2 regions of the Collinsella sp. AM41-2BH genome follow, and region 1 is predicted to be linked to the other one. Evidence: riboswitches for the same ligand, from Rfam matches in the RefSeq annotation. Region 1 holds a riboswitch; the other holds the start of a gene.

Region 1 (16,353 bases):
CGTGCTGGCCTTTGGCGCCCGCGTCGTTGGCTCCGAGCTCGCCAAGATGATTGTCGACGAATGGCTCGACGCCGAGTTTGAGGGCGGCCGCCACGAGCGTCGCGTCAATCTCCTCAACGAGATCGACCAGACCCGCGGACTAAAGATTGTCGACGAGGCCTAAAGACTTACAAAGCCATACGCTAGCGCCAGCCCCCGCCCGGAAGAAACATCCGGACGGGGGCTCTTTAGTAGTTTTCTATGCGTTTACCAAAAATCTACCGGAATAAAAGGGCACCGCGGTTGGAATTCCGCGGCGCCCAAGCCACACGCTAACAGCTTTAAGGAGTCAAAGCTGGTTTAGCCAAAGAAGCGCTTGATCTCGATCTCGGCGTTCTCCAGGCAGTCGGAGCCATGGATCACGTTGGCATTGACATCGACAGCGAAGTCGCCGCGGATGGTGCCAGGAGCAGCATCAAGCGGGTTGGTAGCGCCCATAAGGGTGCGCATCTTGGAAACAGCGGAGAGACCAGAAACGACCATCTTGACGACCGGACCGCTCGTCATAAAGTCGCAGAGACCGCCAAAGAAGGGCTTGTCGGCCAGATGGGCGTAGTGCTCCTCGACGGTAGCGCGCTCGAGCGTGGTCATCTCCATGCGCTCGATAACAAGGCCGCTGCGCTCAATGCGAGCAACGATCTCGCCGATCTTGCGATCGCGCACGGCGTCGGGCTTAATCATGATGAAGGTCTTCTCGATAGCCATAAGGTAGCCTTTCAAGTAGGTTCGCGCGTGCCCAAGTCCCATTCCGGCACCCGCCTGGACTGCATCGTAACAGAGTTCTAGCTGCAGTTAAACAAAAAGCCGTTTATTGAAGCGTTATTATTTATTAAAGCGCTCCATATGTGTCACTTCTGTTTCGAAGCCCGACTAGAGTACCATCCGTCCCACTTTCAACTGCAACGAACAGAACGGGCGGTCGATTGTAGCCCGTGAACGCACCCCCTTCACAACCTGCGCAAATGTCCTACAGAAGTTCTCGACAAGCTCCTTCCTTCTCAATAACAAAACGGGTGCCCACCGTAGCGGGCACCCGTAAAGGCAAAATATGATGAACACACCAGACAGACGCATCCAATAAGCTAATTAGCTCCGTGGCCCATCTCGACGACCTTGGATAACGAGCCAAACACACCCTCATCGGCCGCGAGCTGCGCCTCGGCGCTTCCCAACTGCACGGCAACGGCAGCAGGGGCGGTACCACCCTCGGTCGTGCGTGCGGCGACAATCGACGGGATGTCGAGCGCCTCGGTAATGTCGCGCTCAAAGAGCGGGCTTGCCTCCTGGAACACCTCAAACGGCAGGTCCTCAAGATTGCAGCCGTGCTTCTCACACATCAGGACCAGATGGCCCACCACGGCATGTGCCTCACGGAACGGCAGACCACGCTTAGCCAGGTAATCGGCAACATCGGTGGCGGCAAGATGCCCCACGCCGCACTCGCGCGCCATGGCATCCTCGTTGACGGTCCAGGTCGAAATCATTCCGGCCATAACGGACAGGCACTGCATGAGCGTGTGAGCGGTATCGAGCGCGCCCTCCTTGTCCTCCTGCAAGTCCTTGTTATAAGCAAGCGGCAGGCCCTTCATGGTCACGAGCAGCTGCACCAGGTTGCCGTACACGCGACCGCTCTTGCCGCGGATAAGCTCAGCAAAGTCGGGGTTCTTCTTCTGCGGCATGATAGACGAGCCGGTGGAGTAGGAGTCTGAAAGCGTGATAAAGCCAAATTCGGAGCTCGACCACAGCACGATCTCCTCGGAAAGACGCGACAGGTGCATCGCCATGACGGATCCGGCGTAATGCAGATCGAGCAGGAAATCACGGTCGGAAACCGCATCGAGCGAGTTGGGAATCACGCCCGCAAAGCCAAGTTCGGCAGCCGTCATCTGGCGATCGAGCGGATAGCTCGTACCGGCAAGCGCGGCAGCACCCAGCGGGCAGTTGTCGGCGGCATCAAAGGCGGCCTTCAGGCGCGTAAAGTCGCGCGCGAACATCCAGGAATACGCCAGCAGATGATGCGAGAGCAGCACGGGCTGAGCGTGCTGCATATGCGTGTAGCCCGGCAGAATCACCTTGTCGTACTTCTTGGCCGCATCCACCAGCACATGGCGCAGCTCAAGATTGGCCTCCATGAGCTCCTTGGCCAGCGCCTTGACGCCCAGGCGCGTATCGGTCGCCACCTGGTCGTTGCGCGAACGCCCAGTATGCAAGCGCTTGCCAGCCTCGCCGATACGACGCGTTAGCTCGCTTTCGATGGACATATGAATGTCCTCGTCGTTGATATCAAAGGTGAAGTTGCCGGCATCGATATCCTGTTCGATTCCGGTCAGGCCCTCGGCAATCGCCTGCTCGTCCTCGGCGCTGATAATGCCCTGGGCCGCCAGCATCTTGGCATGTGCCTTAGATCCGGCGATATCCTGCTTATAGAGATGTTTGTCAACCGGCAACGACGCGCCAAACTCCTGCGTGACCTCGGCCACGCCTGCCTCAAAACGACCGCCCCAAAGAGCCATGGAACCGTCCCCTTTCATCAAATCCCAAAACAAGCGCCCAAAGCAATGCGCCCTGTCGCTAAAGCGATTTCTCAACCGCTAGTTTTGCATATTCCCCACCATGTGCGAGGCCATATAGCTAATTTGCAAAGAAGTGACGCGCCATACACTTGGCGCCCAACGTCTCCCTCCGAATGTTGCCCTGCGAACCATCGATCCAGGCCTTTAGGCTCATAGGAACGTCCTCGACTTTTGCAGCATCGAACTCGGGCGCGAGGGCAAGTAAAGCATGCGCGATAGCATTGAACATAATGGATACTCCCCATATATATAGGCGCAGGGCCGTCAAATTGATAGGAGGAGCCCCGCCGGACAACCCCGGCGGGGCTCGGACTCAGCCGCAGACGCGGCATCATATATGCGGGCGGAACGTAGGGGCCACCGATGTTAAGAAGTGTCAGTAAGCATAACGAAAGGTGGGGACCCCATGCGCCCGTTATGTATCACGCGGATGGGCCGCGCGGATACCAAAGGAAGGAGGCGCTAGGCCTGGGCGGCAGCAGAGCTGGGGCCCTGGACCTTAGCCCACGTCTTGAGCGACAGCGTATCGATCTCGATAAAGCCGGCGCTGGCCTTCTCGTCAAACGTAGTGTCGCGGTCGTAGGTAGCCAGACCGTAGTCATACAGGCTAAACGGGCTCTTGCGGCCGACGACATGGCAGTTGCCCTTAAAGAACTTCAGACGGACGGTGCCGGTCACGAACTTCTGGGTGTCGGCCATAAAGGCATCGAGCGCGTTTTTGAGCGGGCTGTACCACTGGCCGTTGTACACGGCGGTGGCCCAATCCTGCTCGAGCTTAATCTTGGCCTTGAGCAGGTCGCCCTCGACGCAAATGTCCTCAAGCGCCTTGTGGGCGGTGATGAGCGTCAGGGCGCCGGGAACCTCATAGCACTCGCGGCTCTTGAGGCCCACTAGACGGTCCTCGACCAGATCGAGACGGCCAAAGCCGTTGTCACCAGAGATCTTGTTGAGGGCGATGACGATCTCGGAGAGCTTCATCTTCTTGCCGTCGACGGCGACGGGCTTGCCGGCCTCAAACTCAATCTCGGTGTAAGTCGGAGTGTCGGGCGTGTCCTCGGGGTTCTTGGTCATAACCCAGGCGTCGTCGAGCGGCTCGTTCCAGGGATCCTCCAGGTGACCGCACTCGATGGCACGACCCCACAGGTTATCATCGATGGAATAGGGGTTGTCGTTGGCACCCTCGGGAACCGGCACGTTGTGGGCGTGAGCATAGGCGACCTCGTCGGGACGACACTTCAGGTCCCACTCGCGAACCGGAGCGATAACCTTAAGCTCGGGGTCGAGGGCCTTGACGGCAGCCTCAAAACGAACCTGGTCGTTACCCTTGCCGGTGCAGCCGTGGGCGACGTAGGTCGCGCCAAACTCGTGAGCGACCTCGACGAGCTTCTTGGCGAGCAGCGGGCGAGACAGGGCGGAGAGCAGCGGGTACTTATTCTCGTACATGGAGTTTGCGGCGATGGCCTTGGTCAGGAACTCATCGGAGAACTCGTCGCGCAGGTCGAGCACCTGGCAATCGAGAACGCCCAGGTCAAGCGCCTTCTGCTTCTTGGCATCCAAGCCGGTCTCCTCCTGGCCCACGTTGCCGCAGACGCAAACGACATCGAGATTCTTCTCGTCCTGGAGCCACTTGACACATACGGATGTATCAAGACCACCGGAATATGCGAGAATGACTTTTTCCTTGCTCATGGCTGTTTCCTTTCGCCCTTGGTAGCTAATTAGAACATCGGTCAGTTGCAAGTCATTTCAAGGTCATATACCGTGCAATATCAGGTTAAATAGCAAAAATCAGCACATACATGCCCTAGAAACATGCAGCAATGTCGTGCTAAAACCCAACGACCTCAAAATGACTCTGTTGAGGCAATTCGCCCCATGCGGACAGAGACGATTGTTATCGTCGTCGGGAAATTGCGCGCTGGCGTCGGATGGCATTGTCTGCAGTGGTGATGATCTTTACGAACTGCATCTGCCTCTCCTTTCACCTATCGCCGGGCGCAATTCTAATATCGCAAACGGTACCTTTTCCTCGGTAAGCGGTGCTTTTGCCGTCTCCGTTTTCGATGGTCGCCATATTACGCTAAAGTGCCTGCTGTACAAGCGACAAATTCAAATTTCTGAAAAGTTTTTTCATTAGTTTGTGAATTGCAGTGCAAGTACGCACCATTCCTGCGAAAATACGCTCGATTACATAGCAGAGGGTCATTACGCCCGAAACAATCTGGAAACGGAAAGGCGCATTTATGCAGACTTATGAATCAGACGCTAACATCGGCAACATTAAACTCATCGCCGTCGACATGGACAAGACGCTGCTCACCGACGAGCGCGTGTTGCCGCAGGGTCTTGATGAGCGCCTGGACAAGCTCGCCGACGCCGGCATCGTATTCTGCCCCGCCAGCGGACGTCCAGCCCCCAAGCTCGAGGAGATGTTCGAGGGCATCAAGAACCGCCTCGCCTTTTGCCCCGACAACGGAGCCTGCGTCATCTATCGCGGCAACTATATCTATAAGAGCAACATCGATGTGGCGCTGTATCAGCAGGTCTTGAGCCGCGCCTCGGAGGATTCTCGCGCCGTCCCCGTCCTATGCTGCTACGACGAGTTCTACGTACTTGCCCGTGACCATCAATACCACGACGAACTCAGCGTCTACTACAACACGATCAACTACGTCGATAGCTTTGAGGGCATTGATATCGAGTCCAACAAGATTTCGATCTTCTTCCCCGCCTACGATGCCGAGCCCGCGTTTCGCGAGAACTACAGCCCCGAGTTCTCGGACAAGCTCTACGTCACCAACGCCGGGCGCGAGTGGATAGACTTTATGAACCTGGGCGTCGACAAGGGGTCGGGCGTCGCGCACCTGTGCGAGCAGCTGGGCATTGATATCGCTGATGCCGCCGCCGTGGGTGATACGTACAACGACATCCCCATGCTGGAGCGCGTCGGGCATAGCTTTATCGTGGATAATGCCGAGGAGCACATGAACGCGCACGCCAAATGGCGCATTCCGAGCAACAACGACGGGGGCGTACTGACACTCATCGACGCTATCCTGGCGGCACGTTAACGTTGCTCGTCGGACCTGGCCGGGCGAGTCGGGTCCTTGGGCTACTTGCTTGCCGCCTGGATGGCGTCTTGGCGTCTAGATACTTGGCTGAATTGTTTGAATTGAAAAGGGCTCATCGTTGATACGAGCCCTTTTTCTGTACGGTCAATTTGGCTAGGCTTCAGCCGCTTCGAGCTGCTGCGTCTCTTTGATCTTGGCGATCATGTCGATGCGGCGCTGGTGACGACCGCCTTCGAACTTGGCGTCGAGCCATTCGTCCACGATCATCTTTGCGAGCTCGGAGCCCACCACGCGGGCACCGAAGGCCACGATGTTGGTGTTGTTGTGCTCGCGGCTGAGTTTGGCCGAATAGGGCTCGGAGCATACCACGGCGCGCACGCCCTCAACCGCGTTGGCTGCCAGACTGATGCCCACGCCCGTGCCACAGATAAGAACGCCCAGATCGCACTCCCCTGCCGCCACGGCGCAGCCGACCTTGTAGCCGCTGATGGGATAGTCAAAACGCTCGGTGGAGTTGGTGCCAAAGTCCACGACCTCGTAGCCGCGCTCCTCCAGGTGCTCCTTGATGATGTTCTTGAGCTCGACGGCCACGTGGTCGTTACCGATTGCGATCTTCATTTACAGGTTCCTTTCGATCGAGCCACATGGCTCTTTGCTATTAACTGACATCCTCTGGCCTGCCGCGGTTAGTACTCCTCTCCCTGACGCAGCTTCTCAAGCGCTTCCGCATAGGTCATGTCCTTGCCAAACAATGCGCTCGTGCCCAAGATGAAGCCGTCGGCACCGATGGCCGAGAGTTCCTTGACGCGCGCGGGCGAGCAGGCGCCGTCGATCATGATCTTGAAGCCGTACTCATCCTTGAGAGCCGCAAGCTGTTCAATCTTCTTTTTAGTGAATTCGATAAACGCCTGCCCGGCAAAACCGGGATTGACCGTCATGACCATCACGTAGTCGCAGAGGTTGAGAATCTCCTCGAGCAGGGTCACCGCGGTATCAGGGTTGACGGCGATGCCCGCAGCGCAACCGAGCGCTTTGATGGCGGCGAGCGTCTTGACCACATAGCGCTCGGACTCGGGATGAATGTAGATGATATCAGCGCCAGCATCGGCAAAGAGGTCGATCTTGGCCGCCGGGTTCTCGATCATCAGATGCACGTCGACGAGCTTTTGCGTGGCAGCGCGCACGGCCTTGATGTCCTCGAGGCCCATCGCAAAGTTAGGTACAAAGCTACCGTCCATCACATCGCAGTGAAAGACATCGGCACCCGCGGAGTCGAGCTCGCGCACCGTGTTGGCAAGCTCGCCGTAATCGGCGCACATCATACTGGGGCAGAGAAGCATAGATGATCCCTCACAAATTCGTCCAAGAGCGTCATTTGGTTAATCGTATAACCAGCTGCGAATCTACCAAATTCCAGTGTATGAATCGGTAAGCGGTAGTTATTCACTCCGTGAACGGTACCTAATTCATGGTTAATCGTATAATCAAGTGTTAACCAAATAGGACGTTATAATTGTTAACCAGCAGGCGTTAACCAAGCTGGAGGTCCCATGGCGCAAAAACAGCTCTCAATGAAAGAAATCGCCCAACTTGCCGGGGTCTCCGTAGCCACCGTGAGCCATGTGGTCAACAACGTTGGCCGTTTCTCCGAGGACACGCGCAAACGCGTGCAGGATGTTATCGACCAGTACGGTTACGTTACCAACCAGTCCGCCAAGACGCTTCGCCAAGCGCAGTCGCGCTCCATAGGCATGATCGTGCCCGATATATCCAACGACTTCTTTTCCAAGATCGCCTACCACGTAGAGCGCACGCTTGCGGCGCAGGGGTACTCTGTCTTTGTCTGCAACAGCGGCAACGATCCGCAGCGCGAGCGCGATTACTTCCATAGCCTTGCCAGCAAGCAGGCCGACGGCATCATATGCATCTCGGGCCTGCGTGAGCTCACGGACGACATCGTCACGCGCGGTATCCCCGTGGTCTGCATCGACCGCATGCCGCAGTCGGACCTCGCCATCCCCCACGTGGGGACCGATGACGAACGCGGCGCCTACCTGGCAACGAGCGCACTCATTGACCGCGACTGCAAAAACATCCTCACCATCTCGAGCTTTACCGCAGACTACGACCGCAACGACCGCCTCACGGGCTATATGCATGCGCTCGCCGATCATGGCCTGCCGCTTCGCCGCGAGTACATGGCCTACGTCACCGGCCAGCGTCCTAGCATGGACGAGGCTCAGGATATCGTTGCCGGAATGATCGATGCGGGCATGCCGCTCGACGGCATCTTTGCCACAAGCGACCATTCGGCCGCAGGAGCGCTGCGCGCCGTGCAGGCAGCAGGTCTCAACGTGCCCGGAGACATCAAGATCGTGGGCTACGATGACTCCATCTACTCCAAGCTCACCACGCCGCAGATCACCACGGTTCAGCGCCACCCCGAGCTCATGGCACAAGAGGGTTGCAAGGCGCTCCTCGACCTCATCGCAGGCCGCACCCCCGCCATGGAGACCGTGGCCCCCGTAGAGCTCGTGCGCCGCAGGAGCTGTTAACCGCACAGAAAGACGCCGCGGGACGCATCCAAGCCTGAAAACGTTCCGCGGCGTCGGCATTGGCGACCTGCGACCATCGGGCGGCCAGAAGCGTCGCACCCATGGTCATCGCCCGCAAGCTCGTCGCTCGCTACTTGGCGTCGGCCCAGGTTATGCCGGTACTGGCTTCGGCGATTAACGGTACGCGGAGGTCTACTACGTGCTCCATGACGTCGCGGACCATCGCGGTGAGCGCCTCGACCTCATCCACTGGGCACTCAAAGTCCAGTTCGTCGTGTACCTGCAGGATCATGTGGGCGGCAAAGCCCTCTTCTTCCAGACGGCGGCTCACGCGGGCCATCGCGATCTTGATGATGTCGGCCGCAGTGCCCTGCATGGGGTGGTTCATGGCCGTGCGCTCGCCAAAGCCGCGGAGTTGCGGGTTTTTGGCCTTGAGCTCGGGAATATGGCGTCTGCGGCCATACATGGTCTCGGCATAGCCCGTCTGCTTGGCACGTGCCACCACGTTGTCGAGGAACGTGCGCACGCCCGGGTAGGCCTCGTAGTAGCGATCGATCATGTCGCGCGCCTCGGCCATCGAGATATGCAGCGACTGCGACAGACCGTAAGCCTGCTGACCGTACACGATGCCAAAGTTCACGGCCTTGGCGCGGCTGCGCAGGTCGGGTGTCACCTCGGACACCGGCACGCCAAATACGCGCGCGGCCGTCTCGGCATGGAAGTCCTCGCCCTCGTTAAAGGCACGTACCAGATGCTCATCACCCGAGAGATGCGCCAGCAGACGCAGCTCGATCTGCGAGTAGTCCACCGCCAAAAAGACGCTGCCCTCCCCCGCCGAGAACGCCGTCTTGACGGTACGTCCCAGCTCCGAGCGCGTCGGAATGTTTTGCAGATTGGGGTCGCTCGAAGACAGACGCCCCGTCGCGGTGATGGTCTGGTTGTACGTGGTGTGCACGCGACCGTCACCACGGCGCAGCGGGCCCAGCGTGTCCAGATAGGTGGACTTGATCTTGGACTTCTCACGCCAGTCCAAGATCAGGCGCACGATCTCGTGGTCGCGGGCAAGGTCGCTCAGCACCTTAGCGTTGGTCGAATAATAGCCGCGCTTGGTCTTCTTGAGGCCCTTGGTCGGAAGCCCCATCACATCAAAGAGTACGTGCGACAGCTGCATGGGGCTGCCAATATTAAAGGTCTCGTCACCGGCAAGGTCGCGAATGCTTCGCTCGACCTCGGTGATCTGGGTCGCCAGGCCCTCGGACAGGCTGTGCAGGCGATCGGGATCCACGAGCATGCCCGCGCGTTCCATCTTGGCAAGCACCGGCACGAGTGGCATCTCGATGCCATCGAACACGTTGGCGGCGTTCTCGCGGGCCATGTGGTCGCGCAGCGGTGCGACCAGCGCCAGCGTCAAGGCCGCCGTGCGAGCGGCGGGTGCAGGAGCGTTCTCGCCGGCACCCTCTGCACCGCGCGCCGCAGGCAGCGCCATCTGCAGATAGGTATCGGCCAGATACGCCTCATCGAACTCGGAGCGGTCGGAATCCAGCAGGTAGGCGGCAACCACGGTATCGAAGATGCGCGTGGAATCGGCAGACAGCGGGTCCATGAGCTCGGGCTCAGAGGAATCGATAGGAGAAAGCTCGTGCAGCAGCGCCTTCATGTCCGGACTCGCCACGCGGCCCTCCATAAACAGGCGCGCGAGCACGCCGGTAATCACGCCGTGGGCAAAGTTGAACCCATCAACGGCAGCGGCCACGCCACCGTCGCCCTCCTCAAGCGCAAGCAGCCCCTTGGACGTCGCCAGCCACAGCGTGCGTGTCAGGCCAAAAAGCGCGCCCTCCTCCTTGTCGTCGTCCACCACGGTGGCAATCCACTCGCCTGCCTCGATCGCGCGAGCGATCTCGGCAGTAGCGGCAGCGAGCGCCTCGGCATCGCCGGCGACAACGCGCATAACGGGGGGAATCTCAAACGTGCTGGCAGTGGCCGCAGCCCCACCCTCATCACCGATCAGCGACAAGAAACGGTTCTGCATGGCCGTAATGCCCAGCCCGCCCAGTGCCGCGGACACCTCATCGGCAGAAAACGCCGGGAAGGACGTTTCGTCAAAGTCGAGCTCGACAGGCGCATCGGTGCGAATGGTTGCGACCTTGCGGCTCAGCAGCGCATCGTCGATATGCGCACGCAGGTTCTCGCCCATCTTGCCCTTGACCTCGTCGGCATGCGCGATGACCTCGTCCAGGCTGCCGTACTGCGCGATAAGCGCGCTCGCCTTTTTGGGACCGATGCCCGGCACGCCGGGAATGTTATCCGACGTATCGCCCTTCAGGCCGTAAAAATCGGGCACGAGCGCTGGCGTGATGCCGTGATACAGATCGTCCACGCTCTCGGGCGTCATAATCGCCACGTCGGACAGGCCCTTGCGGGTCGAGACCACGTTGACGTGCTCGGTCACGAGCTGATACATGTCGCGGTCGCCGGTCACCAGCAGCATGTCGCAGCCGGCTTCCTCGCCCAGACGAGCCATGGTACCCAGGATATCGTCGCCTTCCCAGCCCTCGGACTGCAGAATCGGCACGTTGAGCGCCGTGAGCAGCTCCTTAATCATCGGAAACTGCGCGTGCAGATCGGGGTCCATGGGCGGGCGCTGCGCCTTATACTGCGGCAGCATCTCCATGCGCACGCGCGGCTTGCCCTTGTCAAACGCCACGACCACACCGTCGGGGTTAAAGGCGTCGATCATCTTGAGAAACATGTTCAGGAAGCCAAAGATCGCGTTGGTGGGGCGACCGTCCGGCGCGTTCATGGTGGGCGGCACGGCGTGGAAGGCGCGGTGCATGAGCGAGTTGCCGTCAATAACGGCAAAGGTGCGGCGCTTGTCAGACATATTGAATACCTCGCTTTGGGCTGGGCACGGTTTGCTTCCACCAGTTTACACGCTCCCCGCCCCGCGGCCACCGCACATCAAGCTCCCCCGCCACCACGCGCCTGCGCGTGATACGATGGCTCACGGTACATCAACCAGCACGATCGATCCGAAAGGAGCCTGCGTCATGGAGCGTCCCTGCGCATGGAAAAAGTACACGCCACAGCAAATCGAGGAGCTCGAGGAGCTTTGCCGCGGCTATAAGCAGTTTTTGAGCGAGAACAAGACCGAGCGCCTGTGCGTCAAGACCGGGATCAAGATGGCCGAGGAGGCGGGATACGTCGACCTGGAGACCGTGATCGCCGAGGGCCGCGCGCTCAAGGCCGGCGACAAGGTGTACGCCGCCAATCACGGCAAGGACCTTATGCTCGTCAACCTTGGCACCGCCCCGCTCGAGCAGGGCTTTAACATCCTGGGCGCCCACGTTGACTCGCCGCGTCTGGACCTCAAGCAAAACCCCGCCTTCGAGGCCGGCGACATGGCCTACCTCGACACGCACTACTATGGCGGCGTCAAGAGCTACCACTGGGTCGCTTCCCCGCTCGCACTCGTAGGCGTCATCTGCAAAAAGGACGGCACCACCGTCGACATCAACATCGGTGACAAGGCCGACGATCCGGTCTTTACCATCTCCGACCTGCTGATCCACCTCTCGAGCGAGCAGATGGCCAAGCCCGCCAAGGACGCCGTCGACGCCGAGATCCTCGACGTGATCGTGGGCGGCCGCCCCGTCAAGTTTGACGAGGACGACAAAGACGCTCCCAAGGAGCCCGTCAAGCAGATGTTCCTGGACATCCTCAAAGAGCAGTACGCCGTCGAGGAGGAGGACTTCCTCTCCGCCGAAATCGAGGTCGTGCCCGCCGGCCCCGCCCGCGACATGGGCCTCGACCGCTCCATGATTCTGGGCTATGGCCACGACGATCGCGTCTGCGCTTACCCCTCCATGCTCGCCCAGATCGACGTTGCCAACGTAGAGCGCACGAGCATCACGCTCATCGTCGACAAGGAGGAGATCGGCTCCGTGGGTGCCACCGGCATGACGAGCCGCTTCTTCGAGAACGCCGTCGCCGAGATCATGACGCTTGCCGGCGAGGGCAGCCCGCTGGCCCTGCGCCGCGCACTCGCCCACAGCCGCATGCTTTCCTCCGACGTGTCCGCCGGCTTCGACCCGGGCTATGCCGGCAAGTTCGAGACCAAAAACGCAGCCTTCATGGGTCGCGGCCTGTGCTTTAACAAGTACACGGGTAGCCGCGGCAAGGGCGGCTCTAACGACGCCGACGCCGAGTATGTGGCCCTCATCCGCGACATCATGGACGAGGCGGGCGTGGACTTCCAGACCTGCGAGCTCGGCCGCGTCAATGCAGGCGGCGGCGGCACCATCGCCTACATCATGGCCAAGTACGGCATGAACGTCATCGACTCCGGCGTTGCCGTCCTGTCCATGCACGCCCTGTGGGAGGTCGCCAACAAGGCCGACATCTACGAGGCATATCGCGGCTACAAGGCCTTCCTCGAGCGCGCCTAACCAGTCTCTTGTAACTTGCGGTGAAATACGGATTGATTTGGTCTTTCAATAGCCCAAACAGACCGTATTCCACCGCAACTTCCTTTATGGCAGAGGAGAGTCCATGCTGCAGGTCATCATTTCGCCCGCCAAGCAGATGCGCGCGGCCCAAGATGCTTTTGAAGTCCTGGGCATTCCACCTTTTGCGCACGAGACGGCTCGCCTCCACCGCGCACTGATAGATATCGAGCGAAATGAAGGCAGCGGCGGCCTGCAGGCGCTATGGAACGTGAGCGACAAACTGCTGGGGCCTTGCCTCAACACCCTGCATGAGTTCGGGCCCATCCTGAAAAACGGCGATCTCGACAATCCCGCACTCGCCCGTCGCCTCTCCCCCGCCGTCATGTCCTATCACGGTATTCAATACCAGAGCATGGCGCCCGAGGTGATGGATTCCACGCAGCTCGCATGGCTGCAAGACCATCTATGGATCCTCTCGGGCCTTTACGGATGCGTACGCCCCTTTCATGCCGTTGAACCGTATCGGCTGGAGATGGGCGCGAAGCTTGCCGTCGACGATGCCCGAGACCTCTATGCGTTTTGGGGCGACAAGCTCGCACGGGCCATCGCTCCGGCGGGCTCCAACGCTACGATCGTCAACCTCGCCAGCGTAGAGTATGCCAAAGCCGTTTTGCCCCACCTCGCGAGCGACGCCACGGCCGTCACATGCCTCTTTGGCGAGGGTATTCGCAACGGCAAGCCCATCCAGCGCTCGACCGCCAGCAAAAAGGCGCGCGGCTCCATGGTGCGCTGGATGGCAGAAAACAAGCTCGAGGATGTAAGCGGGCTCACCGCGTTCGACGTTGGCTATCGCCACCTTCCCGAGCTTTCAAATAAAAACACTTTGGTCTTCCTGAACGATCAGGCCTTGTAGGACCACCGCTACTTTTGAATGTGCCGCCTAGGCACGGCGTCTATCCCGCCAAGCCGTCGGCTTTGGCAATTTTATTTGTCGAGCCGTCCTGATAAGTAATCTTGACGTGCTCAACCTCGGACACCGCAACACCCGTCGGAGGCTCCAGACGCCATTCCGTCAGGGCGATATCCATGGTCGTGGGCACATCTCCTTGATCTTTGAGCTTCACCGTGAGCGTTTTGAGCGCCGCGTCAAACGTCACGCGTTCGATTTCTTCACCTGGAATGGACCCACCACTCAGCTGCAACTGCACAAACTCATCGCGCGGGTACCAATAATCGCCCGAAACGGCGAGCGTATTGGCATTACCGCCAGTACTCCTCACCGTCATAATCGGTAGGCTATCATCAGCCTCGAACCCCCATGCAGCGCCGCCGCGACCGCCAAACGTCCAAATACAAAAGGCAATCACCAACACGGCAAGCACCGCAAAACCAATCGCGACAAGGCCATGGTGCGCACGGCTTTCCTCGGCCGATACATCCCATTGCGTCTCTCGATATAGATGCTTGTCTTCCATGTTCGCCTCCCCATGGGCATGCTCATCGCGTCAATCGTACCCATTCAGGCTATACTTGAGCCCACCACATAAACGGGGAGCTTGCAGGACAAGACGGCAGGCTGAGACTGGGCGCGCCCGCCCTGACCCGCAAACCTGATATGGGTAATGCCAACGAAGGGAGCCGTGCCAATGAGCACACAGACCGAGCCCAAGCTTGTCACGCAAATCGACTTCGCCCGCGCCGGGCAGATCACGCCGCAGATGAAAGAGGTCGCCGAGCGCGAGCATCGCGACCCCGAGTACATCCGCGAGCGCGTGGCAGACGGCCGCATCGCCATTCCCGCCAACATCGTGCACATCAAAAAGGGCATGCGCGCCTTTGGCGTCGGTGAGGGGCTGTCCACCAAGGTCAACGTCAACCTGGGCATCTCGGGCGACAAGGCCGATGCCGCCGAGGAATGGAAGAAGGTCAAGATTGCCGAGGACTTTGGCGCCGACGCCATCATGGACCTCTCCAACTCGGGCAAGACGCGCCAGTTCCGCCAGCAGCTCATCGACGAGACGCCGCTCATGGTGGGCACGGTGCCGATGTACGACGCCATCGGCTACATGGAAAAGCCGCTGGTCAAGCTTACCAAGGACGACCTGCTCGAGGTCGTGCGCGCACATGCCGAGGACGGCGTGGACTTTATGACCATCCACTGCGGCATTAACAAGTCGGTCATCAAGACCTTTAAGGAGACAGGCCGCCTCATGAACATCGTCAGCCGCGGCGGCTCGCTGCTGTTTGGCTGGATGGAGGTCACCGGCAACGAGAACCCCTTCTACGAGTTCTACGACGAGGTGCTCGAGATCTGCCACGAGTACGACGTGACGATCTCGCTCGGCGACTCCTGCCGCCCGGGCTGCCTCTACGACTCCAACGACGCCACCGAGACCGCCGAGATGATCGAGCTGGGCAAGCTGTGCAAGCGCGCCTGGGCAGCCGGCGTCCAGGTCATGGTCGAGGGCCCGGGCCACATGGCGCTCGACGAGATCGCCGCCAACATGAAGATGCAGAAGCGCCTGTGCCACAACGCCCCGTTCTATGTGCTGGGGCCGCTGGTGACTGATATCGGTGTGGGTTACGATCACATTACCGCCGCCATCGGTGGCGCCATCTCCGCGAGCTCGGGTGCCGACTTCCTGTGCTATGTGACACCAGCCGAGCACCTGTGCCTGCCTAACGCCCAGGATGTGCTCGATGGCCTCATGGCCACCAAGATCGCCGCACACGCCGCCGACATCGCCAAGAAGGTGCCGCACGCCCGCGACATGGACGACAAGATGGGCCAGGCACGCCGCAAGCTCGACTGGGACTCCATGTGGAAGTGCGCGCTCGACCCGGTCACCGGCAAGAAGCGCTACGAGGAGTCCCCCGCCGCCACCGAGGGCACCTGCACCATGTGTGGCAAGATGTGCGCCGTCCGCACCGTCAACAAGGTGTTCGAGGGTACGACGATCGATCTCGGCATGGAGGACTAACTCGTCACCGGAGCCACAATCAGTAACATGGTGTTCGTCAATTGTTGACGTGTGAACATTTGCTTACATTTGCGTAAAGATTACATCGCCCGCCCGGGTTCGACATAGAGTCGGCCCGGGCATCTTTATAATGCTGGCTTAAAGACCCATTTGATTCCGACCGAACAAGGGAGCAAACATGGATCGCAGTAAGGTACCTGCCGTTCTATCCATCGCAGGATCCGATTCCAGCGGTGGCGCCGGCATTCAGGCCGACATCAAGACCATCACGGCGCACCGCCTGTATGCCGAGACGGCCATCACCGCCATCACCGCACAAAACACGCTCGGTGTCACCGCCGTGCAGAATATCTCCCCTGATATCGTCGCTGCGCAGATCGACGCCGTATTTGACGATATCCGCCCCAGCGCCGTCAAGATCGGCATGGTTTCCTCTGCCGAGATTATCGAGGTTATCGCCGACCGCCTGAGCGCCTGGAACGCGACAAACGTGGTCGTCGACCCCGTCATGGTAGCCACCTCGGGCGCACGGCTGATTGCCGAAGATGCCGCCGAGGCGCTCACCCGCCGCCTGTTCCCACTAGCAACCGTCATCACGCCCAATATTCCCGAGGCCATGGCCCTGCTTGACTACGAGGTCGACTCCGAGCGCACACAGCAAAATGCTGCCATGCTCCTCACCCGCCGCT
Region 2 (16,353 bases), on a different contig from region 1:
GTTCCGTTTTAAAACGCAGGAACGGAGATGGTCGCATGGCACAGCCAGATACGACGCGCACGGTGGGGCTCGCGCTCGAGGGAGGCGGCTACCGCGGTATGTATACGGCGGGCGTGCTCGACGTATGGATGGAGCACGGCTTGACCTGCGACCATATGGTGGGCGTCTCGGCGGGCGCGGCGTTTGGCTACAACTTTAAATCGCGCCAAATCGGCCGTGCCATTCGCTACAACAAGGCCTATTGCGCTGACAAGCGCTATGCGAGCGTGACGAGCTGGCTGCGAACCGGTGACATGTTCAATGCCGAGTTTGCCTATCACGAGGTGCCCATCGAGCGCGATCCCATCGACCTGGAGGCTTATCGTGCCTGCCCCATGCGGTTTACCTGCGTGTGCACCGATCTTAAGACGGGGCGGGCCGTCTACCATGACCTGCCTTACGGTGATGAGCATGATATCGAGTGGATCCGGGCGTCGTCGGCGATTCCCGTGGCAACACGACCCGTTGCCATTGAGGGGCACAAGTACCTGGATGGCGGCGTTGCCGATTCCATTCCCAGCGCATGGCTGTTTGCGCAGGGCTATGACCGCAACGTGGTGGTGCTGACGCAGCCGGCGGGCTTTGTAAAGCAGCCCAATAGCGTGATGCCTATGCTGCGTCGCGTGTATCGTCACTATCCGGAGTTTGTTGCGGCGCTTGAGCACCGGCACGAGGTATATAACGCCACGCTCGACGACCTGGCGCGTCGCGAGGCCGCTGGCGAGATCTTTGTGGTGCGGCCGAGCGAATCGGTGAAGGTGCCGTCGCTGTGCCGCGAGCCCGAGGAACTCGAACGCATCTATCAGATCGGCCGTCGCGATGCGGAGGCGACGCTGCCCGCGCTGGAAGCGTATCTGGCGGGGTAGGGCAAGCTGCCGTGGACTCGGCGGAAAGCGCGTCCCAGAATGAGCGCTCAGAACGGGTTACAGTTTCCCAAACGGTGGGGTTTCGGAAAGTACGTCCCGGAATATGCGTTCAGACTGGGATGCGGTTTCCCGTTGAGCCTCTATATGGAAAGCGCATCCCAGAATGGAGGTCCAAACTGGGATGCGCTTTCCATTGCTGAAGATATGAGGCTGCGGAGCGGGTGCTCAGCCTATGCCTATGCCTGCTGCCAGGTGTCGACGAGCTCCTTGGCGGCGGCGTAGGGGTCGTCGGCGCTGCAGACGGCGCTCACCACAAAGAAGCCGTCGACGCCGGTGGACTTGAGTTGCGGCAGATCGGCCGTCTTGACGCCGCCGCCCACCACAATGGGGACGGGGCTTGCCGCATGGAGGGCGGCCAGGTCCTCAAAGCTCTTGGTGATGATGGAGCCGTCGGCCGCACGTCCGCAGTCGCGCTTGGTTTCGGTCTCGTGGAGCGGGCCTACGCCCAGGTAATCGACCAGGCTCATGTCGGCGGTCTTGACGTACTCGAGCATCTCCTCGCAGCGGGCCGAAAGACCCACGATGGCATCGGGGCCCAAAAGTTTGCGGCAGACCTCGACGGGGATGTCGCTCTGGCCAACATGCACGCCGTCGACGGCAATACCCTGCTCGCGTGCGGCAAGTACGCAGTCAAGGCGGTCGTCGATCAGCAGCGCGACCTGCCCGGTTTTGCCGGCCTGAGCGATGGCCTGCGCGGCATCGCCCGTCAGTGCGATGATCTCGCGGGCGCTTGCCACCTTGGAACGCACCTGAATGCAGGTAAAGCCGGCGTCGAGCGCCTGGGCCACCACATCGCCCACGGGGCGTCCGAGGGTGTTTTCGGGGCCGAGTACCAGATAGGCCGAGATATCAAGGTTGTCGCGGATGCTCACTGTGCTTCCTCCTGCTTTTTGATCTGCGCTTCCATGCGCTCGAGCTTGCCAGTCATGGTGTCGGTAAATCCGGGTCGAATATCGGCCTTGAGCACGACTTCGGTGCGGATGTCCTTGCTCGCCAACACAAAGGTTGCGTCGCGCACGACCTGCATGACTTCGTCCCAGTCACCCTCGATCTCGGTGAACATCGAGGTGGTGCGGTTGGGAAGGCCGCTCTCGCGAATGACGCGTACGACCTCGGCGACCTCGGCGGACAGCTCGTCGCCGGTGCCGCACGGGGCGATGGCTACGGCGACGAGTGTGTTCATGCCGGCATCGGTTGCGGGCTCGGACATGGCTTATGCCTCCTCGAGCTCGAGTCGGTTATCGGCAATGTCCTGGGCGGTCGCGCGGTAGAGCTCGTCGATAAAGGTGACCTTAAAGCTTGCCGGGGCATCGGCGACAGCGGCGGCACGCGTGCCGGCAACGTTGTAGACGGCGGCACCGCAGACGGCTGCCGTAAACGGATCGGCGGCGCAGGCATACACGGCCAGCACGCCGCCCTGCGAGCAGCCGCAACCGGTGATCTTGGACATGAGCGGGCTGCCGCCGTGGGACTTGGCCACGGTTGTGCCGTCGGTAATCAGGTCGACTTCGCCCGAGACCACAACGGCGCCGCCGGTGTAGCGGGCGAGCGCCACGGCGGCATCGCGGGCAGCGTCTACCGTGTCGGTGGTATCGACACCGCGTACGCGGCTCAGGTCGGCCGCCTCGCCCTCAAGGCCCCACAGGCCGGCGAGTGCGATGATCTCGGAGGCGTTGCCGCGCACGATGGCGGGCTTGTACTGCTTGAGTTCGCCTACCAGCTGGGTGCGCAGGCTGCCGATGCCCAGGCCCACCGGATCGAGCACCCAGGGCTTGCCGGCGTCGTGTGCCGCCTTGGCCGCGCGGGGAATCGTCTGCTCGTAGATGGGGAAGAGCGTACCCATATTGAGATAGATGGCGCCGCCGCCGGCAACGAGTGCCTCGCCCTCGTCGGGCAGATAGACCATGGCGGCCGATCCGCCCACGGCGAGCTGTGCGTTGGCGACAAAGTCAATCGTCACCGTGTTGGTGATGGAGCCTGCCATCGGATTGGTGGCGCGAATCTCCCCCACGGCCTTGACCACATTTTGCTTAAGCTGTTTCGAATCGATCACTGCACATGCCTCCTTGGCATAGAAAAGGGGCGCTGTGCATAGACAGCGCCCCTAAAAAGGCGGCATGCTCCCTACGCCAGCATTAACTGACAGGTTCAAAGGATTGGGCCCCATGCCCTCTCAGCCTTGTGGTTTGCACCGCCGGCACTCCCGCATCGAATCTGTTGACCCTATACTAGCGCACCTGCCAAAAAGGGACAGGTTTATTTTGGCAGGTAACAACTGGGGCTTTGCGTTTCCCCAGATAAAACCTGCCAAAATAAACCTGTCCCTTTTTGGCAGGTCGGTACAATAGACGGGATAAAGAATGACCGAGGGGGCCTTATGATCAAACTTGTGCTGACCGATATGGACGATACGCTGATTCCGGCCGGGCATGACGGCGCCAGCGACTATGCCATCGAGGGCATTCATGCCATGCAGGCGGCGGGTCTGCACTTTGGTCCGGTTTCGGGTCGTCAGCCGTCTGCGATGGGCTGGATGTTTAAAAATCGTTCCGAGTGCTATTCGACCGGCGCATTCTGTAACGGCCAGGTCATGTTTGTCGACGGCGAGGCGGTCGCCTCGCGTGCGACCGATAGCGACGCACTAATGCGTTTAGCCGCCTATCTGGAAGAAGAAACCGACGATACCTATCTGAAGGTCTACAGCTTAGGTGATGACTTTTGGGATAACGATGCCTATTGCGTGACACGTGATGCCGAGCGTGTGCGTCGCGCTATGGAATCGGGCGGCAATGCGTGGCTCAAGGGCGAAGAGGCCCCGTGCCGCCCTGTCGTCGATGATGCGCCGGTGTTCAAGGCGAATATCTGGAGCGCCCGTTCGCGTGAGGAGCTCGCGGAGCTACGCGAGCGCGTTGCCGCCGAGGTGCCGGAGCTCTCGCTTGTGTTTCCCAACAACCGTGTGCGCCTGTTCGACATCCTTCCGGCTGGTTGGGACAAGGGCTGCGCTGCGCTGGAGCTGGCGCGCGCTTTGGGCCTAACGCCCGACGAGGTGGCCGTATTTGGCGATTCCGATAACGACCTGCCCATGATCGATGCCGTTCCCAACTCCGTTGCGGTCGCCAATGCCAACGAGGCCGTCACGGTTGCCGCACGCTGGCATATCGGCGCTGCGGCAGACGATGCGGTTGCCGCAGCGCTGCATCAGATTGCCGCCTGCGCCGCGACGGGGGAGATGCCGTCGTTTATGCGTCAGGCAGATGCGGCGGGTTCGGGTATCGCGGACGTCTAGGGAGGCCATCATGAAGCTCCAGCAGCTCAGATATGTCGTTAAAGTTGCCGAATGCGGCAGCATCACCGAGGCCTCGCGCCGGCTCTTTGTGTCGCAGCCTTCGATTACCGCGTCGATCCGCGATCTCGAAAACGAGATGGGTGTGCACATCTTTGAGCGCACCAACAAGGGCGTCATTGTGTCCGAGGAGGGCGAGACCTTCTTGGGCTATGCGCGCCAGGTACTCGACCAGGCCGACCTGCTCGAGGGCAAGTACAAAGGCACGTCCGAGCAGGTGCCGCACTTTAGTGTGAGCTGCCAGCATTATTCCTTTGCCGTTAATGCGTTTGTCGATGTAATCCGCGAGTTCGATGCCGCGCGCTACGACTTTACCCTACGCGAGGAGCAGACCCACGAGATTATCGAGGATGTCGCGCACATGAAAAGCGAGCTGGGCATCCTATATCTGTCCGAGCACAACCGCGAGGTCATCGAGCGCATGCTGGCGGCCAACGAGCTCGTGTTCGAAGGGCTCTTCTGTGCCACGCCGCATGTCTTCGTCTGCGCCGACCATCCGTTGGCGGACCGCTCCAGCGTGACGCTCGAGGATCTGGAAGACTACCCGTTCCTGTCCTATGAGCAGGGCAGCTATAACTCGTTTTATTATTCCGAGGAGCTGACCTCGACGTTCGAGCGTCGCAAAAATATCCGCGTGCGCGACCGTGCGACGTTGTTCAATTTGGCCATGGGCCTCAACGGCTACACGGTATGCTCGGGCGTGATCAGCCATGAGCTCAACGGCCCCGGCATTATCTCGATTCCGCTCGACGTGGACGAGTACATGGAGATCGGCATCATCACGCGCAAGAACACGACACTTACGCGCTACGGGCAGGCCTATATCGAAGCGATTCGTCAGCACATCTAGACTACTGCGTTCTGCACGGGTCAAATCTCTTTATGGCAGTCCAAACTGATATAGGAAGCATCTATATCAAACTGTTATAAACATATATTTTACGATGTCCATATGAGCGCTCATACTCTGTCCCAGTAAAGCAACCAATGCAAAGGGAGATATCTATGAGCACTTCGATTCAACCGAACGCGCCGTTTCGTGCCGATATCGTCGGCAGTTTTCTTCGTCCGCAGGCTGTAAAGGACGCCCGTGCCGCCTATGTCGCGGGTAAACTCGACGCTTCCGGCCTTAAGGCCGTCGAGGACGAGGCCATCCGCGACTTAGTGGCCAAGCAGAAGGCTGCCGGCCTGCAGGTGATTACCGATGGCGAGTTCCGCCGCAGCTACTGGCACCTCGATTTTATGTGGGGCCTCAACGGCATTGAGCGCCGCGCCTCGCGCACGGGCTACATGTTCCACGATGAGGAGACTACCGCCGACACCGCCGTGGTAACCGGTCCCATTAGCGGCGAGAATCATCCGTTCGTCGAGCACTTCAAATTTATCAAGTCGCTCGAGGGAGAGGGCCAGGTCGCGCGCCAGACCATTCCGGCGCCGATCCAGACGTTCTCCGAAGTCACACTCGACCGCTGCGATGGCCAGCAGGAGAGTCTGCACGCCGTCTACAAGACCGACGAAGAGCTCGTCGATGCCATTGCCGCAGCATACCGCACCGTGATTGCTGACCTGTATGCCGCGGGCTGCCGCAACATCCAGTTTGATGACTGCACCTGGGGCATCTACTGCGATACCGATTTTGTTGCCAAAACCGGCATGAGCCCGGTCGACCTGCAAAAGGTAAGCGAGCTGGGCGTGGCGCTCAACAATGCTGCCATCGAGGGCAAGCCCGACGATCTGGTTATCAACACGCATGTATGCCGCGGCAACTACCACTCCACCTACGCTTTTGAGGGCGGCTACGACCCCATCGCGCCGTACCTGTTTGCGCATGAGGACGTTGACGCGTTCTATCTGGAGTTCGACACGCCCCGCGCCGGTGGTTTTGAGCCGCTCAAGTACGTTGCTCCCGGCAAGAAGGTCGTGCTGGGCTTGGTGACCACCAAGGCGGCAGAGCTCGAGAACGAGGATGTTATCGTCGAGCGCATCCGCGAGGCGGCAAAGTACGTGCCGCTCGAGAACCTGTATCTGTCTCCGCAGTGTGGCTTTGCCAGCTGCGAGATTGGCAATAAGCTGACCGAGGACGAGCAGTGGGCAAAGATTGCGCTGGTCAGGCGTATTGCCGAGCGCGTTTGGAAATAGCGCTAGCGTTTGCAGGTGGCGGCGCGTGCGAGGTACTGCATATCGCGTACAATGGTTCGGATCGTATCGTTCGGGCAGGTTATCCGATATGCCCGGGCGCCCTTCCATTATGAAAGGACATCCATGTCCCAATCCTCGACGCCCGCCGTCGCCGATGCCATCTACGATGCGTCGTCGCTCGGCCGCCCGCGCATGTCTGTGTTGGGTTTGCAACACATGTTTGCGATGTTCGGAGCCACGGTGCTCGTGCCCGTGCTCACCGGCCTTTCCGTTTCGGCGACGCTTCTGTTCGCCGGCATCGGCACGCTGCTGTTTCATTTTCTATCGCGCGGTAAGGTGCCCGCGTTCCTGGGCTCCTCGTTTGCCTTTATCGCGGGTTATGCCGCCATTGCGCCCAACGGCGAGGCTGAGCTTTTGCCCTACGCTTGCCTGGGCGTAGCTTGTGCCGGCCTGCTCTATCCGGTGCTTGCGGCCCTGTTCCGCGCCTTTGGCGCCAAGCGTGTCATGCGTTTCTTCCCGCCGGTGGTGACTGGCCCCATCGTCATTTCCATCGGCTTGATCCTGGCAAGCTCTGCCATTGCTAACTGCCAGACCAACTGGTTTGTTGCTGCTATTGCCGTTGCCGTGATCATCATCTGCAACATTTGGGGTCGCGGCATGGTCAAGATCGTGCCGATTCTGCTGGGCGTTGTGGTGAGCTATGCCGTTGCGGCCGCGCTGGGCGAGGTCGACTTCTCTGGCGTCGCAGCCGCCCCCTGGGTTGGCTTGCCCGTCGTGTGGGACAACACCGTGTTTGCGCTCTTTGGACCGCAGTTCGATAGCAGTCTTGCCACGACGGCCATCATCACCATCATGCCACTGGCCTTTGCGACCATGATTGAGCACATTGGAGATATTTCCGCCATTGGCTCTACCTGCGAACGCAATTACATTGCCGATCCCGGTCTGCACCGTACCCTGCTCGGCGATGGCCTGGCGACTATCTTGGCATCGCTCTTTGGCGCTCCTGCCAATACGACGTATGGTGAGAACACCGGTGTGCTTGCCCTGACGCGCGTGTTCGACCCGCGCGTGATTCGCATTGCCGCCTGCTGTGCCATTGTGCTTTCGTTCTGCCCCAAGTTTGCTGCGGTGATTGCCGCCATGCCGGCGTGCGTTATCGGCGGTGTGTCGCTCGTGCTCTACGGCATGATCAGCGCCGTTGGTGTACGTAACCTCATCGAGAACCAGGTTGATTTCCAGAACAACCGCAACGTGCTGGTGGCGGCTCTGGTGCTCGTGCTTTCGCTCGGCATTGCCTACAGTACCACCGGCGCCATCGTGCTGGAGCTGGGCGGCGTGACGATTTCGCTTTCGGGCCTTGCCGTGGGCTCGCTGGTGGGCATTGTGCTCAACGCCATCCTGCCCGGTAACGACTTTGAGTTCGATACTTCCGAGCTTGAGGAGACTGCTGAATAGCAGCTGCGTTCAGCCAAATTAAAAATGGCGTCCATGCGTATGTACGCGTGGATGCCATTTTTAATGCGTCAGTATCCAGTGGATGCCGCGTGCCATGCGCAGGTCAGTTTGGGTAAAGTGATTGCCGGGGTTGAGCTCCAGCGTTGTTGGAATGTCACGCTCGATAAACAGCTCTTCCATCGCGCGCGTATCGTCGAGTACGTGCCGCATCATGCGGTTGGGCGTCTTGGTTTCCTTTTTGCCGAGTGACAGATAGACGGCGTCGGGCGTAGCTGTCATCGTGCGCTCGCGCGCGTAGTCGATAAAGCCGGGGAACCACAGCGACCCCGATGCACTCGCCGCGCGCTCAAAGACATCTGTTTGCCAAAGTGCCCACAGTGCAAAAAGACCCGCCAACGAGTAGCCGGCAACGCCGCGCCAGGTGGGCGGTTGCGGGAGCGATGATTCGGCCTCTGGGATTATCTGCTTCAACAACTCGTCAAGAAAACCAGCGGCCTGTCCACCAAAGGGCTCGGCATCGCGCACGGTACCGTCGCATACCCAGGGGCTCAGCTCGCGATTCCAGTTGAGGCTGCCAATGCCGACAAGCGTGAAGGGCGGGCAGTTGAGCTCTCGGCAGCGTTCATAAACCTCCGTGCCGTCGCCCATGACCACGGGAAGATAGATGACTGGTGCGCTTTCGGCATGCTGTGCATGAACGGTTATCTGCTTTTGATGCGCTTCCATGACGGGCTTCTCTCGGCGTTGTGATATCGACGGCCCCCATTGTCGCACGCCGGCTCATGCAGGTTGGGCTAGACCAAAGACAATCTCGTGCATACCCTGCGGACGCATATGGAAAACGCCACCGCCGGAGGGGAGCTCGGCGGTGGCGTTGTTAAACGGTGCTGGGACTCGGGGCCTTCGCGGGAGCTGCCATGTGCGCAGAGGCGTCTAAGAGCGCTTGCGGCTCGCCATGGTGCCTGCGGCGATAGCGGCTGTTCCCGCAAGGACGGTTGCCACGATGGCCGCACCCGAGGTGTCGCCGGTTGCCGCGAGCACGCCGGTAGTCTTGGCTTTCGTGATTGAAGCCGCAACGGCCTTGGTCGGCTTTGAGCCCTCAGGCTTGGGGTTCTGCTTGGACTCCGCGGGCTTGCTTTCTGCGGGCTTGGTCTCGTCGGGCTTGGGGTCTTCCGGCTTGGCTACCTCGGGAGGTGCGATGACCATGCTCTTGGCGACAGCTTCGTTATAGGGGGAGTCGATCACAGCGTCGCCCGTGCCGATGGCTTGGCCTGCCTCGTAGATGCCGTCACGGAGCTTGCGATAGTCAATGACCTTGCCGCCTTCGGGCGTCTGGATGGCGGCGTTCTCAATCTTGATGGTGCCGATTGTCTTGCCGTCAGCGCTCATGGCACGGGCAAAGATTGCCGCTGTATCTCCTTCGGCCGTTACTTTGCTGCGGATGATCGAGATGACTGCGGGTGTGACGCCCTCGCTGGTCTGGGCGATGATGCCGATGTTCTCGCCTTGGGGCTCGGGGCTCGTCTCACCATCTTGGTTTTCGCTGTAGGGGATGGGGCCGTCGCCGTTCTCGACATAGCGGGCTATGGCCTTGACAACGGAGTCGCTGATGTAGATGTGGCCACCCTCCTCGTTGGGTCGATCGTTTCTGGTGGAGAATGCAGCCGAAACCTCGCCTTCCGCAAACGCGTCCACGGTGGAGCCGTTCTTGACGACGATATCGTCTTGGTAGGTGAAGAGGGCAATGGCGCCACCGTATCTGCCTTTACTTGTGCGGACTGTCACGTTTGCATGATCGAGTGTGATGCCCTTGTGGGCATAGACGCCATACTCAACACCGTTTGCGTTGAGGGAGGCGTTTGTGGTTGCGAGGCTGCCCTTGGCCTCGACGGCGGCGTCTTTCTCGGAGCTCGCCTTGACCTGGCTGCCGTCCGAGATATTGATGTTGCCGCCGCTCCAAATGGCCTCACCATCGGCTGAGCTTGCCTCGACTGTGCCGCCACCCTTGATGGTGAGGTTCTTGTCGGTTCCGATACCCTTGTCCTTGGTAGCCCTGGCGGTGACGGCCCCGCTGTCGTCAATCGTGATATTGCCGTTTGCCCTGATGCCATCCGATACGCCCGTGGCGTTGACGTTGCCCGAACCTTTGATAGCGAGATCGCCCTCGGCGTCGATGGCATCAAACCCAGCGCTCGTGGCGTTGACGGATCCGGCTCCGTCGATGTTGATATTACCCGTGGAGAGGATAGCGTCCTCAGTAGATGTCACGCTGAGCGTGCTGCCCGCGTCGCCTTGGATATTGAGCTCGGCGTTCTCATTATTGCCATGAGAAGCCTTGATGCCTTCGATCCAGTCGGCAGTGACGATGTTGTTTCCCGAGTAATTCACGTTGAGCTTGCCTGCGGCCTGGATCTCGCCGCCGTTATAGTTGTTGAGCTTCAAGTCGTCGGCGCCGTCCCACGACCAGGTGCCGGTCTCGTCGCCCGCCGCAGTGCCGGCGTTGTATTTGGTTTCGCCGACCTTGACCCATTCCGCCGCGAGCGAGACGCTCGGCATGAGCAGCGAGCTCACCGTGAGCGCGCACACGGCGCCTACGACGATGCGGCGCGTCACGCGGCGCCAGCTGCCGTGCGCGAGTCCTATGCGACGGCGAACGTCGGGTTCGGCAACATGGGTTCCGGCGGTAGTGTCATTGCGTTTGGGGGTCGTGAACAAGGCTGCCATGGTTGCTCCCGTTCTCATAGGGCCTATACGGCTAGATTCAGCGTATCTGCTGGATGTTGCCGGCGGTAGTGCCGTTTGGAGGGCAAAATGGCCAAAATGGGGGAGAAATAGGCCGCACGCCGGCGCAGGGACCGACGCTAAAAGAAAAGCGCGGGGCCGCATGGCGACTCCGCGCTTTATTGTTCAGCTTTTGCAGCCTTGCCCTTACGCTACGAAGAAGTAGACGGGGAAGGCAAGAGCCGCGATCCACCCGTCCTGTGCGAAAAAGTGTTTACGAGCGTTTGCGACTCGCCAGGGCGCCTGCGGCGATGGCGGCTGTTCCCGCAAGGGCGGCTGCCACGATGGCTGCGTTCGAGGTGTCGCCGGTTGCCGCGAGCTTGCCGACGGTCTTGGTTCCCTTGGCTGCAACTGCAACGGTCTTGGTTGTCTTCGTGCCCTCGGACTTGGAACCCTCTGGCTTGGTCTTGCCGTGCTTTTCCTCGGGCTTGGTCTCCTCGGGAGGCACGATGACCGTGCTCTTGGCGACTGCTTCGTTGTAGGGGGAGTCGATCACGGCGTCGCCCGTGCCGATGGTTTGACCCGCCTCGTAGACGATGCCGTCGCTGAGTTCTTCCTTGTTGCGATAGTCAATGACCTTGCCGCCTTCAGGCGTCTGGATGGTGGCTCCTTCGATTTCGATGGTGCCGATCGCCTTGCCGTCCGCGCTCATGGCAAGGGCGAAGATTGCCGCCGTGTCTCCCTCGGCCGTGACCCTGCTGCGGACGATCGAGATGGTCGCGGGCGTGATGCCCTCGCTGGTCTGCGCGAAGATGCCGATGTTCAGGCCCTCGGACTCAGGGATGATTTCGTCGTTTTGGTCTCCACTGTAGTGGTCGGGGCCGTCGCCGCTGGTCTCGGCATAGCGGACTATGGCCTTGACAACGGAGTCGCTGATGTAGATATGGCCACCCGCTTCGTCGGAGTAGAAATTACTGGTGGAGATTGCAACCGAGAACCTGCCTTCTGCGAGCGCATCCACAGTCGAGCCGTTCTTGATGACGATGTCGTCCTCATCGGTGAAGAGTGCGCTGACTTCCCCGCCATCTGAGCTTGCGCGGATCGTCACGGTCGCGCCATCGAGCGTGATGCCCTTGTAGACATAGATGCCATACCCAACGCCACTTGCGTTGAGGGAAGCGTTCGTGACCGTGAGGCTGTTTTTACCGTCGATGGCGGCGTCTTCCTCGGAGCTTGCCTTGACCTGGCTGCCACCCGAGATCTCGATACTGCCGTCGGCCCAAATCGCATTGTCCTCGATAGAGCTTGCCTCTACCTTGCCGCCGCCCTTTATGATGAGGTTCTCGTTAGCATCGATACCCTGATCCTCGGTGGCCTTGGCGGTGACGGTTCCGCTGTTGTCGATCGTGATGTTGCCGTCGGCCCTGATGCCATCCGAATCGCCCGTGGCGTTAACGTTTCCCGAGCCCTTGATGGTGACATCGCCCCCGGCATCGATGGCATCGTGCTCGGTGCTCGTGGCGTTGACAGTGCCAGCGCCGTCGATGTTGATGTTGCCGACGGAAGTGATGGCGTCACGAGAAGATGTCACGTTGAGCGTGCTGGACGCGTCGCCCTGAATATTAAGCTCGGCGTTCTCGTTCGCGCCATCCTTAACCTTGATGCCGCGGCCGTTGTCGTTAGTGACGGTGTTGTTGCCCTCGTAGCTCACGTTGAGCTTGCCCGCTGCCTCGATCGCGCCGCCGTTATAGCCGTTGAGCTTCATGTCGTCGGCGCCGTCCCAGCTCCAGGTGCCGGCGGCGTCGCCCGCCGCGGTGCCGGCGTTGTATTGGGTGCCGCCGACGTCCACCCACTCGGCCGCGAGCGAGACGCTCGGCATGAGCAGCGAACTTACCGTGAGCGCGCATACGGCGCCTACAACGATGCGGCGTGTCACGCGGCGCCAGCTGCCGTGTGCGAGCAGCGTGCGACGGCGCACGTCGGGCTCGACAAAATGGGCTCCAGAGGTTTTGTCATTGCGCTTGGGGGTCGTGAACAAGGCGGCCATGGTTACTCCCATCCTCATAGGGCCTATGCGATTACGCCCAGCATATCTGCAGGATGTAGCCGGCGGTAGTGCCGTTTGGAGAGCAAAACGTCCAAAACTTGCGAAGCAATACATCGCGCGTCCGTGTGGCGCCTGGCTTTAAAAGCAAAGCGCGGAGCCGCTCGATGCGACTCCGCGCTTTGCTGTTTGGTATTGCGAATCTTGCGCCTACGCTACAAAGAAGTAGACGAGGAAGGCAAGGGCTGCGATCCACATGAGCGGCTTGATCTTGGATGCCTCGCCCTTAAAGAGCGCGACGACCACGTAGGCGATAAAGCCCAGACCAATGCCGGCAGAGATGGAGTAGGTGAAGGGCACGCCGGCGACAATCATGAACGCCGGGAAGCCCTGCGACACGTCGGACCAGTCGATCTCGGAGGCCTCGCTCATCATGAGGTAGCCGACGTAGACCAGAGCACCGCAGGTGGCGGCGCTGGAAACGATGGTGACGATGGGGGAGAAGAACGCGGCGAGAATGAACAGCACGCCGGTGGTGACGGAGGTGAGGCCCGTGCGGCCACCGTCGGCAGCGCCAGAGGTGGACTCGATGAAGGTGGTGATGGAGGAGACGCCCATAAAGCCACCGGCAGCAGCGGCCACGGAGTCGACGACCAGGATGGGACGGATGTCCTCGACATTGCCGTCCTCGGTCAAGAACTCGCCCTGCTTGGCGACGGCCATCGCGGTGCCCATGGTGTCGAAGAAGTCGCTCATGAGCAGCGAGAAGGCAACGACGAGCAGCATCGGGTCGGTCAGGACCTTCACGATGGCAAGGTTGCCGTCGGCAGTGCTGGCAAACGGGGCGCCGAAGGTCGAGAAGTCGAGCGGTGCGATGAGGCCCTCGGGCGCATGGGTGACGCCCAGCGGGATTCCGGCGATAACGGCGACGATGATGCCGATGAGCAGCGAGCCCGGCACGTTGCGGGAAGCCAGGGCAACCGTCACGACGATGGAGATGATGCCGACGATAAAGGTGGGGGAGGCGATGTCGCCCAGGCCGACGAGCGTACCGGCGCCAGCGGTGATGATGCCGGCGTCGCACAGGCCGATCATGGCGATAAACAGGCCCAGACCCACCGAGATGGCGTGGCGCAGGACCACGGGGATGGCGTCCATGATGGCCTCGCGCAGGCCGCAAAGGACGAGCAGCAAGATGACGATACCCTCGAGGAAGATAACGCTCATGGCGACGTGCCAGTCACCGCCGCACATGGTGGTGGTGATGCCCGCGATCATGGCGTTGATGCCCAGGCCTGAAGCGCAGGCGAGCGGGCGGTTTGCGAAGATGCCCATGCAGATGGTCATGATGCCGGCGCCCAGGCAGGTGGCGCAGGCGAGCGCTCCCGCATCAATGCCAGCGCCCGAGAGCACTGCGGGGTTGACGGCGATGATGTAGGCCATCGCCAGGAATGTTGTCAGTCCAGCGCGAAGTTCGGTCCCGATTGTGGACTTGCGCTCACTGACGTGAAAAAGTTCGTCCATGCATACCCTTTCCTTGTTCGGCCCCGAGTTTAGGCCGATTGACACGAACTCATTTACTATATCGCCTTTACAACCTTGCTGTTCCTCGCATGTTGATGTTCGGCGCTTTGTAACAGACGGACGGTATTTATCGCATGAAAATGTGTGGGTACCGTATACTTAAGCGGTTACAACGACCCCTATGGAGGAACGTATGATTAAAGAGCTTTGCCACGACGAGGCTATCCTGTCCCAGCGTTGCGAGGTTGCGACCGTCGAGGACGAGTCGGTTGCTCAGGACCTGATCGATACCATCAAGTCGCTCGATGATGCCGGCTGCTTGGCCGCCAACCAGATCGGCGTTACCAAGAAGGTCTGCGTCTACCTGGACGACGCCGGCGAGCCCCACGTGCTCTACAACCCCCGTCTGGTGTTTGGCCTGGGCGCCAGCAAGATGGAGGAGAGCTGCCTGACGCACGAGGAGGTCACCAAGTCCACGCGCTATATCAAGTGCAAGGTTGCCTTTGACCAGATCGTCGATGGCAAGATGCGCGAGCGCAAGCAGGACTTTGTGGGCTTCGAGGCGCAGATGGTCCAGCATATGATCGACCACTGTCTTGGAAAGTTGGTCTAAGGGGACCAAAGCACCGCACTTCGTCTCTTTTGGTCCGGGCGTGACATTGTTGTCATGTCCGGGCTTTTGTGTTTAGCGCCTTTTTGTTTGGTGACAATAACCTTAGCAGGACCGTAAAGCTAGGAGGCGCTATGTGCACGAGCATTCGATTTACCGATAATTCTGGCCACATGTATCTGGGCCGCAACCTCGACTGGAGCTTTGACTACGGCCAACAGGTTCGCGTGATGCCGCGCGGGTTCCACATTCCGTATTCGTTTATCGACGATGCGTCGGCGGCACACGCGGTAATCGGCATGTGCATCGATTACAAGAACTATCCCATGTTTTTCGACTGTGGTAACGATGCGGGTCTGGCTGTGGCGGGGCTCAACTTTCCCGGCTATGCCGAGTATGCCGAGGGGCCGGTTGATGGCAAGACCAATATCGCGGCCTACGAGTTTCCCCTGTGGGTGGCGGCGACGTTCTCGACGGTCGACGAGGCCGAGGCTGCGCTGCGCGATACGGTGATTGTCGCCAAATCTGCCGGCGAGGGCCTGGGCGTGTCGCTGCTCCATTGGATTATCGGCGACAGCCAGCGCAGTATCGTGGTCGAGATGATGGCCGACGGCCTGCATGTATACGACGACCCGGTCGATACCCTTGCCAACCAGCCGACTTTCCCGTGGCATATGGAAAACCTGCGCACCTATATCACCGCCACCAGCGATTTTCCGCAGACGGCGACATGGCGCGCCGCCGAGCTCAAGCCTTATGGCGCTGGTGCCGGCATGCGCGGTATTCCGGGCGATTGCTATTCGCCGAGCCGTTTTGTAAAGGCTGCCTACCTCAATGCCAATTACCCGCAAAAGGGCAGCGAGGCCGAAAACGTCGTCCGCATGTTCCGTTCGCTCGAGGGCGTGGCGATGATCGAGGGAGCGTCCAAGATGGGCGACGGCAAGTTCGAGAAGACCATCTACACCGGATGCTTTAGCGCGCGTACGGGCAATTATTACTACGCGACCTACGATGACCCATCGATTCGCTACGTGAGCCTGATGGATGCCGAGGGCGCGAGCCCCGATAGGCTCGTGGTTCCCGAGCCGCGTCGTTCGTAGCCCATAGCTTTACTGCAATGCAAAATGGCCCTGCACCTCACGGGAGATGCAGGGCCACTGCGACCTGGGCTTTATCCCGCATGCGCCCCGAGAAAATGTCCCTTAAGCGCGCGCTGCCTGGGCGATACCAGCCTTGGTGCTTGCGCGTTTGCCGGCGAGTTCGCAAAAGACCGCGCCGCCGATGATGAGCGCGGCGCCCATCAGGCGGACCGGCGTTATGCCTTCGCTCAAAAGGATGGCGGAGAACACAACGGCCGAAAGCGGCTCGAGGTAGCCGACAACCGCGACGGTCTGCACGGGCAGCCTGGCGACGGCGCTAAAGTAAAGCAGGCAGCCGACGCCGGTGTTGACGACGCCGAGCATAGCGACGGCACGCCAATCGATGCTTGCGGCGATACCGGGGGAAAAGAACGAGGGGGCGCCTTGGGTGACGAGCGTGAGGACCAGCG

What was found. A riboswitch is a leader RNA that binds a small molecule or an ion and turns the genes downstream of it on or off. The one in region 1 is predicted to bind thiamine pyrophosphate.
Region 2: another riboswitch for thiamine pyrophosphate. It lies ahead of thiM (hydroxyethylthiazole kinase); the one in region 1 lies ahead of thiC (phosphomethylpyrimidine synthase ThiC).

The regions. Positions count from the first base shown of each region.
Region 1 covers NZ_QSGH01000009.1:86,333-102,685, forward strand. Annotated here, with positions in the region: gene rpiB (ribose 5-phosphate isomerase B) at 1-163, shown strand, start outside; gene ndk (nucleoside-diphosphate kinase) at 340-744, opposite strand; gene argH (argininosuccinate lyase) at 1,122-2,552, opposite strand; gene DW899_RS10560 (hypothetical protein) at 2,671-2,841, opposite strand; gene DW899_RS06210 (argininosuccinate synthase) at 3,075-4,301, opposite strand; gene DW899_RS06215 (Cof-type HAD-IIB family hydrolase) at 4,856-5,683, shown strand; gene rpiB (ribose 5-phosphate isomerase B) at 5,837-6,301, opposite strand; gene rpe (ribulose-phosphate 3-epimerase) at 6,370-7,023, opposite strand; gene DW899_RS06230 (LacI family DNA-binding transcriptional regulator) at 7,234-8,238, shown strand; gene polA (DNA polymerase I) at 8,369-11,119, opposite strand; gene DW899_RS06240 (aminopeptidase) at 11,286-12,683, shown strand; gene DW899_RS06245 (YaaA family protein) at 12,787-13,596, shown strand; gene DW899_RS06250 (hypothetical protein) at 13,637-14,158, opposite strand; TPP riboswitch at 14,222-14,337, shown strand; gene thiC (phosphomethylpyrimidine synthase ThiC) at 14,330-15,664, shown strand; gene thiD (bifunctional hydroxymethylpyrimidine kinase/phosphomethylpyrimidine kinase) at 15,843-16,353, shown strand, end outside.
Region 2 covers NZ_QSGH01000003.1:69,145-85,497, forward strand. Annotated here, with positions in the region: gene DW899_RS02530 (patatin family protein) at 36-905, shown strand; gene DW899_RS02535 (thiamine phosphate synthase) at 1,142-1,837, opposite strand; gene DW899_RS02540 (thiamine-binding protein) at 1,834-2,175, opposite strand; gene thiM (hydroxyethylthiazole kinase) at 2,179-3,018, opposite strand; TPP riboswitch at 3,070-3,180, opposite strand; gene DW899_RS02550 (HAD-IIB family hydrolase) at 3,343-4,251, shown strand; gene DW899_RS02555 (LysR family transcriptional regulator) at 4,262-5,158, shown strand; gene DW899_RS02560 (5-methyltetrahydropteroyltriglutamate--homocysteine S-methyltransferase) at 5,314-6,447, shown strand; gene DW899_RS02565 (uracil-xanthine permease family protein) at 6,571-7,905, shown strand; gene DW899_RS02570 (alpha/beta hydrolase) at 7,966-8,631, opposite strand; gene DW899_RS02575 (carbohydrate-binding domain-containing protein) at 8,839-10,629, opposite strand; gene DW899_RS02580 (carbohydrate-binding domain-containing protein) at 10,901-12,673, opposite strand; gene DW899_RS02585 (NCS2 family permease) at 12,881-14,194, opposite strand; gene DW899_RS02590 (peptide deformylase) at 14,388-14,807, shown strand; gene bsh (choloylglycine hydrolase) at 14,939-15,904, shown strand; gene DW899_RS02600 (DMT family transporter) at 16,007-16,353, opposite strand, start outside.